DNA from 2 places in the Vallitalea pronyensis genome. Region 1 is predicted to be linked to the other one. Evidence: a T-box and tRNA genes for the amino acid it is inferred to sense, from the RefSeq annotation. Region 1 holds a T-box; the other holds one or more tRNA genes.
What was found. The T-box of region 1 lies ahead of HZI73_RS11190 (glycine--tRNA ligase). A T-box ahead of a tRNA ligase gene usually reads a tRNA of that ligase, here a tRNA-Gly.

Region 2: it has a tRNA-Gly gene. The T-box ahead of HZI73_RS11190 (glycine--tRNA ligase) is inferred to sense a tRNA for this amino acid. The anticodon was not compared.

Annotation. Positions count from the first base shown of each region.
Region 1 covers NZ_CP058649.1:2,704,210-2,708,698, reverse strand. Annotated here, with positions in the region: gene ppdK (pyruvate, phosphate dikinase) at 1-625, opposite strand, end outside; gene HZI73_RS11190 (glycine--tRNA ligase) at 963-2,351, opposite strand; T-box leader at 2,469-2,651, opposite strand; gene recO (DNA repair protein RecO) at 2,834-3,571, opposite strand; gene HZI73_RS11180 (ABC transporter permease) at 3,916-4,489, opposite strand, start outside.
Region 2 covers NZ_CP058649.1:6,199,306-6,203,794, forward strand. Annotated here, with positions in the region: gene HZI73_RS25785 (DUF5050 domain-containing protein) at 1-577, opposite strand, end outside; gene HZI73_RS25790 (L,D-transpeptidase) at 795-1,304, opposite strand; gene HZI73_RS25795 (superoxide dismutase) at 1,419-2,021, opposite strand; tRNA gene HZI73_RS25800 (tRNA-Gln) at 2,186-2,257, opposite strand; tRNA gene HZI73_RS25805 (tRNA-Gly) at 2,281-2,352, opposite strand; tRNA gene HZI73_RS25810 (tRNA-Gly) at 2,358-2,428, opposite strand; tRNA gene HZI73_RS25815 (tRNA-Phe) at 2,438-2,513, opposite strand; tRNA gene HZI73_RS25820 (tRNA-Leu) at 2,740-2,825, opposite strand; tRNA gene HZI73_RS25825 (tRNA-Tyr) at 3,027-3,108, opposite strand; rRNA gene HZI73_RS25830 (16S ribosomal RNA) at 3,417-4,489, opposite strand, start outside.

The DNA of each region.
Region 1 (4,489 bases):
CTACAGCAGCCATTAATTGCGCTTTTGGATCTTGAGGGAACTCTTCACCTAATTGCTCCTTATATAAGCCTTTGAATGCAGTGATAACATCTTTTAAATCATCAGCTGTTAAATCAAGATCACTTTCGTAACCTTTCGCTTCTTTAATTTCATCTAAAACTCTTTCGAACTTTGATTTTGGAAGACCTTTAACTACATCAGAGAACATCTGAATAAATCTTCTGTATGAATCGTAAGCAAATCGAGCGTTATCTGTAGCTTTTGCAAAACCTTCTACAGCTACATCATTTAATCCTAGGTTAAGTACTGTGTCCATCATTCCAGGCATAGATACTCTCGCTCCAGAACGTACAGATACTAATAGTGGTTGGTCATTATCGCCAAATTTTTTATCGTTAATTTTTTCAAGCTGTACTAATGCATCTTCAATTTGACCTTTAATCTCTTCTGAAATTGCTTCACCATTATCGTAGTAGTTAATACAAGCTTCTGTTGAAACTGTGAATCCTTGAGGAATTGGAAGTCCAAGCTTAGTCATTTCTGCTAAGTTAGCACCTTTTCCACCAAGAAGGTTTTTCATGGATGCATCAGCTTCGCTAAACATATAAACATATTTCTTGCTCATTAAATATACCTCCTGTAGAATTTTATATTTAAAAGAGGTGGTAAAGACCTCTTTGTTTTTGTATCATTCTAAGTCATACCTTATAAAATGACCAATAATATAACCCATATCAAGATTATCACCAAATAGTCATTTTCTAACATTTATTATTGAGAATATTTGTATAATCCTGTTAAGTAACTGTCTAAAATTGACTGTAGACCTTTAGTCCGACATATATTATATCATAAAATTAAAAAATAAGTACACTTTTTTTATTTTTTTTAAGCCAAAAGGCAGATTTTAACCATTTGAACAATAACCTATGATTTTTCTCTGCCTTTTTGTACATTTTTTCCTAAAATGCCATTTTTTCTTCAAAGTACGCCTGTAAGTCATCTATTTTAATACGTTCTTGCTCCATGGTATCTCTATTTCGAATGGTTACAGCAGCATCTTCTAGTGAATCAAAATCATAGGTTAAGCAGTAAGGTGTGCCTATTTCGTCTTGACGACGATAACGCTTACCAATACTTCCTCGATCATCATAATCCACATTGTAGTACTTACCAAGCTTTGTATACACTTCTTGAGCTTGTTCATTCAGCTTTTTAGAGAGGGGTAATACCGCCACCTGTACAGGTGCTAATGCTGGATGGAAACGAAGTACTGTTCTTGTTTCACCGTTTTCCAGTTCTTCCTCATCATAAGCTTCACATAAAAAGGCCAATGTCACCCGATCTGCACCCAGTGATGGTTCAATACAGTAGGGTACATATTTTTCTTTTTTCTGATCATCAAAATAGGTTAAATCTTGACCCGAATGCTCTGCATGCTGCTTAAGGTCAAAATCAGTACGATCGGCTATTCCCCATAACTCACCCCAGCCAAATGGGAATAAGTATTCAATATCCGATGTAGCATTACTGTAATGGGATAATTCTTCTTCGCTGTGGTCACGCATACGAATGTTATCTTTATGAATACCCAGGGATAGAATCCATTTTTCACAATAATCTTTCCAGTATTTAAACCATTCAAGGTCTGTTCCTGGTTCACAGAAGAATTCTAATTCCATTTGTTCAAATTCTCTTGTACGGAATGTAAAGTTACCTGGTGTAATCTCATTTCTGAATGATTTACCAATCTGTCCAATACCGAATGGAATTTTCTTTCTTGACGTTCTTTGTACATTCTTGAAATTCACAAAAATACCTTGTGCTGTTTCAGGGCGAAGGTATACGGTATTTTTTGCATCCTCTGTTACGCCTTGGAAGGTCTTGAACATTAAATTAAATTGTCTTATATCTGTAAAATCTTGCTTACCACAGGAAGGGCAAACAATACTTTTGTCGTCAATGTATGTTTTCATTTCTTCATTGGACCATGCATCCACAGCATCTTCTATTTCCAGACCGTTATCCTTCATGTAATTCTCAATGAGTTGGTCTGCCCGGAAACGCTCTTTACAACTCTTACAATCCATTAACGGATCATTAAATCCACCCACATGACCAGATGCTACCCAAGCTTGAGGGTTCATTAAAATGGCACAATCAACACCAACATTATATGGGCTTTCTTTAATGAATTTTTGCCACCATGCTTTTTTTACGTTGTTTTTAAGTTCTACACCTAATGGGCCGTAATCCCAAGTGTTAGCCAAACCACCATAGATCTCAGATCCTGGATACACAAATCCTCTTGCTTTTGCTAAAGCAACGACCTTTTCCATTGTCTTTTCCATGCTCATCATCCTTTCATAATAACGATTTTTACTTATACCTAACGACTTGTTACGTATATAAAAGAGAGCAATTAATAACCTTTTTGAAACACAAAAAAAGACATTCCTCTCTCCCAATCAAGGGACGAAAGAACATCTTCCGCGGTTCCACCCTATTTGGTGTGTTTCTAAAACACAACCCACTTCTTTCAATAACTGCTCCAAAGCGCCATTCATTAATTTTATCTTATTCAGCTCCCACCAACCTGAATTCGCTTGAAAGACTTATCATTAATTACTTCTCTTTTTCATCACAGATCTACATCTTAATGATATGCTCCTTATACACCATCTTGTATAAAGATCAAACGCATTTCTGACAAAAAGTATATCAAAACAACGTTTTGATGTCAAGGTATAATTTCATACCACTATTCTATCTTATTCATCTTTAATCAAGGTTGTTCATCCATTAACAAACATAGCGTTTCTATCACATACCTCTATAATTTCAGTAGAAAATTTAGGGATTTAAATTCATGGTCCAGATGATACCCGATAAATCTTATCATGACCCTTTTCAATTCATCCATGATTCCATCATCCACTTTGAAAGTAAACAGCTGTTCAATAGGTGTGGCTAAGATATAATGCAAGGTATATATGGTACTTTCTCTAATGGCAACAGTGGATTTTTGAACAACACCGCAAGTCTTGCATAAAACACCCCCTAGTTGATTACTAAAGGCATCTAACATATCAGTTTTACCACATTCCACACAATGGGTAACACAGGGGGTATAGCCGATATAACTCATGGCTTTTAATTCAAATATGCGCATAATCAGTTCTTGATTAATTTTCCCTTTAACAAGAACTTGCAATGTCTTTAACATCAATTTCATTAAAGCTGTATTGGGATTATTCTCTTCGGATATGTATTCCCCAAACTCCAATACATAGAGGCCATAAGCCAATAGCTCTATCTCATGTCGAATAGCATGAAAGGATTCAATTAACTGCACATGTTTCATGGTATAGGCAGATTTTCCTTTATATAAAACAAAGTCGCCATAAGCAAACAACTGAGAACCAGCCAATAGCATGCTGGTTGTTTTTCTTGCTCCTCTGGCAAAAACAACAATCTTTCCTTTGTCTTTTGTAAGCATCACAAGGCGTTTATCATTTTCACCTACTGGCATTTCACTTACAACAATACCTTTTGTCTTTATATCAGCCATCGTCAAACAACCTTTCATCTATACCCTTTTGCTATATGCACTCTAACATAGCATTATCCTTACTTTCTATACATTATAATCAATTTATGTTCATGTTACAAGTGTAACGTGCATCGATCAGGATGTCATAATAAGCATTTTATACCTTGCCATATGGATTTTACTACAAACATGAGGATGGTTCATCCTCTGATGGACAATTAATTTGTCATTAATCTTGGGAAAAACTGTCAAACAAAGGGTTCTTGCATGAATAAACTTGTCAGGAAATGAAAACGACACCAGACATGTTTTTTATACAACAACCCTTTATTTTATGATTACGTATACCGTTCTTTCTAACATTAATCTGTCTTAATGGCTTCTAGGGCACTTAATCGCATAGCCTTTACAGCAGGCATGTAACCTGAAATAAGCCCGATAAAAGCCGTAAATCCCAGCGCTAATACTATCAGCCATCCAGGAATGATGGATATACTCATTTTGGTCCCTGTTTCCACCATTTCACCCATCATTGCATTGCCTGCCACCAGATTAACAATAGCAGAGATTAGCAAACTAGCAACAATACCGATAACACCTCCAATAAATCCAATGGATGCAGACTCAAACAAGAATAATCCTTTTATATCGCGTAGGGATGCCCCAATAACTTTCATAACACCTATCTCTTTTCGCCGTTCATAGATAGCCATAACCATGGTATTGGTGATGCCGATTGCTGCTACCAAAAGTGATATGCCGCCAATGCCGCCAAACACCATGTTGATAATTTTATTCATGGATTTCGTCTGTTTCAAAATCTCTTCCGAACTGGTTGTTTTAAATCCCATTTTTCTTACTGCTGATTGAACTTTTTTGATATTATTTCGATCAGGTACGTGAAGGAGTACTTCGGTATAGCCTTCATTCTTAGGC
Region 2 (4,489 bases), 2.8 Mb from region 1:
CTTCACTGGTACTATAGTAGATAACATGGTCAAAAACCTTCATATAACAGACCTTTTCATCACTGGATACGACTTTCATATTCGCTGACCCATCAAGATTAATCCGGTAGATATTATTTTCAAAAGCATAAATAATGTAATCGTCGCTTTGCTGAAACATCTCTACATTCTCTTCAACTAGCACTTCTTTTTCTGATCCATCCCATTTCACTCTTGCTAATTTAGCAGGTGTATGGGGCTGGGTTGTATCGAGATAATAAACCCACTCTTTTAAATCATGAAAGCCTTCCATGCGCGCATCTACAATTTTGGTAAGACCTGAACCATCCACATGCATACGGTAGATTCGATGACGGTCATCCGGGTTGCCAAAATATATCCATTCATCAAAATTAATGGCTGTCGCAAACAACACGCCATCTTTGTCTTCATTGGATACATTTGCACTTGATACCACATGATTCACAACTTTATCGTCCGATTTGGTTTTATGATCATCCTTTTTACTTTTACAGCCTATGGATAAAAGACTTATCATGAGGATTGTCGTAAAAAGAAATAAATATCTTTTGTACATCACCAGTTCCTCTCCTTCTAAGAAGGTAGAAATACCTTATTATGGTAGTTTTATCTTATTGTATCATATAGTTTTTACAATTGTATTAAATTTGTGTGTAAAGTTAAGTCAATTTATGAAACATTCTATTTAAATTGAGACACTTTAATAGGACTTATGCCTCTTCTTTTATATATAGTTATATTTTTTCCAGATTGCAGCAAGTTAATCATGTGTGTCAGTCATGAATGACAACTGTTGTGCCATCCGGTACATGGTCATAGAACCATTTCGCATCTTCTTCCCCTAGGCGAATACAACCATGACTTGCAGGTCCTCCTAATTTGTCTTGTTCTTCTTGGATAATTTCCCAATCTTTTGTTCTAGGAATGCCATGAAAGAGATACTGTTCAGTAATACGTACCCAGTGGGTTGCTCCTTCTTTGAATCGCTCAGAATAGAACCATTCTCCTCGGTTTTGTAATGTAAATGTACCCAGCACCGTAGGTTCATCAGGGGTACCACCTGAACAAATCATTTCTCGAATCACTTCATTATCTTCTCTTACAATGACTTTATGCCCTTCTTCTTTTAAGCTGACTTCTACCCATAAGCCTTCCATATCTTCTACCACATCATTCCCTACAAAGCGTGCATCCACATCCTTTACTTGATCCCTATCACAACTATATATTAAGCATACAATGATTCCCATAATCAGTAAAAATAGACCGAAACTCTTTTTCATGTAAACAACCTTTCACTATTTTGTTATCTAATTATATTCAAAGAACCCTTTTATAGAAGATAGATCTGCAACTTGATAGCTACCATCAGTCATTATGTTTCATGTCTATGCATATTATGAACGGCGATAAGGCGGTTTGATTATCTTTTTAATACGATTATTGACCACTTCCCAATTAATGTTATCGAAAAACACATCTATGTATTTCTTCCGATTAATACCGAAATCAATCATATAAGCATGCTCATAGACATCCATCACCAAAAGAGGGTTTCCATTGTATACGGAGCCGTTATCGTGTGAGTCTTGGCCAATAATACGTAATTTCCCATTTTTTTCGCTCTGAATGAGAACGACCCAGCCCCGCATGGATAATCCTGTACTTTTAAACATCTCCATAAAGATTTCATACGAACCAAAATCACGATTAATCATATGGAGTATTTCTCCAGATATATTGGATTTCTTGCCTGTTATATTGGCAAAGTACAATTGATGAAGAATGACGCCATTTAATGAAAAAGATTCACCTTTTTTCAGGCTTCGTAACGTACTGTACGTAGCATTTGGGTCTTTATAACTGCTTTTCTCTTTGAGTAATTGACTAATCTCCTCGAACTTATTGATATACCCTACATACAGTGCATAGTGTTCATCCAGTTGTTTTTTAGTCATACCTTTTACCGTACTAAAATTATAATGTTGTGGTTTATACATATCATCACCTCTTTGCATATTCTTTTACCATTATATGCCGAAGATAATTATTGTATTATTTTAGTTGGAATGATGTCATGTGTATCGTATTTGTTTCATACGATCGTCGCTTGAGTCGATGGAAGATAGGACATAGAAAAAAGATACTTCCGTATCTTTTCAAACTGGGTAGGCAGGATTCGAACCTACGCATACTAGAGTCAAAGTCTAGTGCCTTACCGCTTGGCGACTACCCACTATTATTTAATTAGAACACAAAAGCGCGAGACGGGATTCGAACCCGCGACCCTCGCCTTGGCAAGGCGATGCTCTACCACTGAGCCACTCACGCATAAGAGCGGGTGATGGGAATCGAACCCACGTATCCAGCTTGGAAGGCTGGTGTTCTACCATTGAACTACACCCGCATATTGAATTGGTGCCCAGAGGCGGAATCGAACCACCGACACGAGGATTTTCAGTCCTCTGCTCTACCGACTGAGCTATCTGGGCGAAAAAATAAGCTTTTCAAGTATACCAGATATTTGAAATACTGTCAATTAATTTTCGGCTTAAAATACAACGTATTTTAAACGATAAATTTCCTTACTTTGGCTTAAAATACAACGTATTTTAAACGATAAATTTCCTTACTTGGCTTAAAATACAATGTATTTTAAACGATAAATTTCCTTATTTAGCTTAAGATACAACATATCATAAGCCTTATTTATTATAATGCCGGAGACCGGAATCGAACCGGTACGATCGGTAAGGATCGCAGGATTTTAAGTCCTGTGCGTCTGCCAGTTCCGCCACTCCGGCATATAAACATAGTAATTTGTCATGTAAGACATTGCTTTGGTTATACACAACCAATAAAAAAGCTTTAATGGTAAGAAATTGTTTTGCTTTCGCAAAGCCAATAAAAAGCTTTAATGGTAAGAAATTGTTTTGCTTTCGCAAAGCCAATAAAAAGCTTTAATGGTAAGAAATTGTTTTGCTTTCGCAAAGCCAATTCTTAAATGGAGGGAGAAGGATTCGAACCTTCGAAGGCGGTGCCAACAGATTTACAGTCTGCCCCCTTTGGCCACTCGGGAACCCCTCCATAGAACATGATATATAATATCATATTTCACAAAATTGTCAATAGGTTTTAAGAAAAACTTAGAACAATCTTGTATAGCAAAATGATTCCTATGATAAACGTCGTCGCAGTTTCATGAATAGGTATATTAAACACCAAATGGTTTTAACGATTATGACTATAAATTTCTCATAAGAGCATTTATTTAATGCGTTATAAACTTCCCATGCAATTCTACTTTATCGTTTCAGCCTCAGCTGGTTCTTAACCTTCAGGTTCATGAACTTCTCATTCTTTTGCCTTTAATTAAGTTTAACGATTTTCCTTAGAAAGGAGGTGATCCAGCCGCACCTTCCGATACGGCTACCTTGTTACGACTTCACCCCAGTCATCGGCTTCACCTTCGACAGCTCCATCCATAAAGGTTTGGTCACTGGCTTCGGGCGCTTCCAACTCCCGTGGTGTGACGGGCGGTGTGTACAAGGCCCGGGAACGTATTCACCGCGACATGCTGATTCGCGATTACTAGCGATTCCAACTTCATGTAGTCGAGTTGCAGACTACAATCCGAACTGGGATAGCTTTTTTGGGGTTGGCTCCATGTCACCACTTCGCTTCCCTTTGTCACTACCATTGTAGCACGTGTGTAGCCCAAATCATAAGGGGCATGATGATTTGACGTCATCCCCACCTTCCTCCGAGTTGTCCCCGGCAGTCTCTCTAGAGTCCCCAACTTTACTTGCTGGCTACTAAAGATAAGGGTTGCGCTCGTTGCGGGACTTAACCCAACATCTCACGACACGAGCTGACGACAACCATGCACCACCTGTCTCTTCTGTCCCGAAGGAAAGTTCCGATTAAGGAACGGTCAGAAGGATGTCAAGATTTGGTAAGGTTCTTCGCGTTGCTTCGAATTAAACCACATGCTCCACCGCTTGTGCGGGCCCCCGTCAATTCCTTTGAGTTTCAATCTTGCGATCGTACTCCCCAGGTGGAATGCTTAATGCGTTTGCTGCGGCACCGAGGTTCGACCCCCGACACCTAGCATTCATCGTTTACGGCGTGGACTACCAGGGTATCTAATCCTGTTCGCTCCCCACGCTTTCGTGCCTCAGCGTCAGTTACAGTCCAGAAAGTCGCCTTCGCCACTGGTGTTCCTCCTAATATCTACGCATTTCACCGCTACACTAGGAATTCCACTTTCCTCTCCTGCACTCTAGCAAAGCAGTTTCAAATGCAGTCCCCAGGTTGAGCCTGGGGCTTTCACATCTGACTTACTCCGCCGCCTACGCACCCTTTACACCCAGTAAATCCGGATAACGCTTGCCCCCTACGTATTACCGCGGCTGCTGGCACGTAGTTAGCCGGGGCTTCTTAGTCAGGTACTGTCACTATCTTCCCT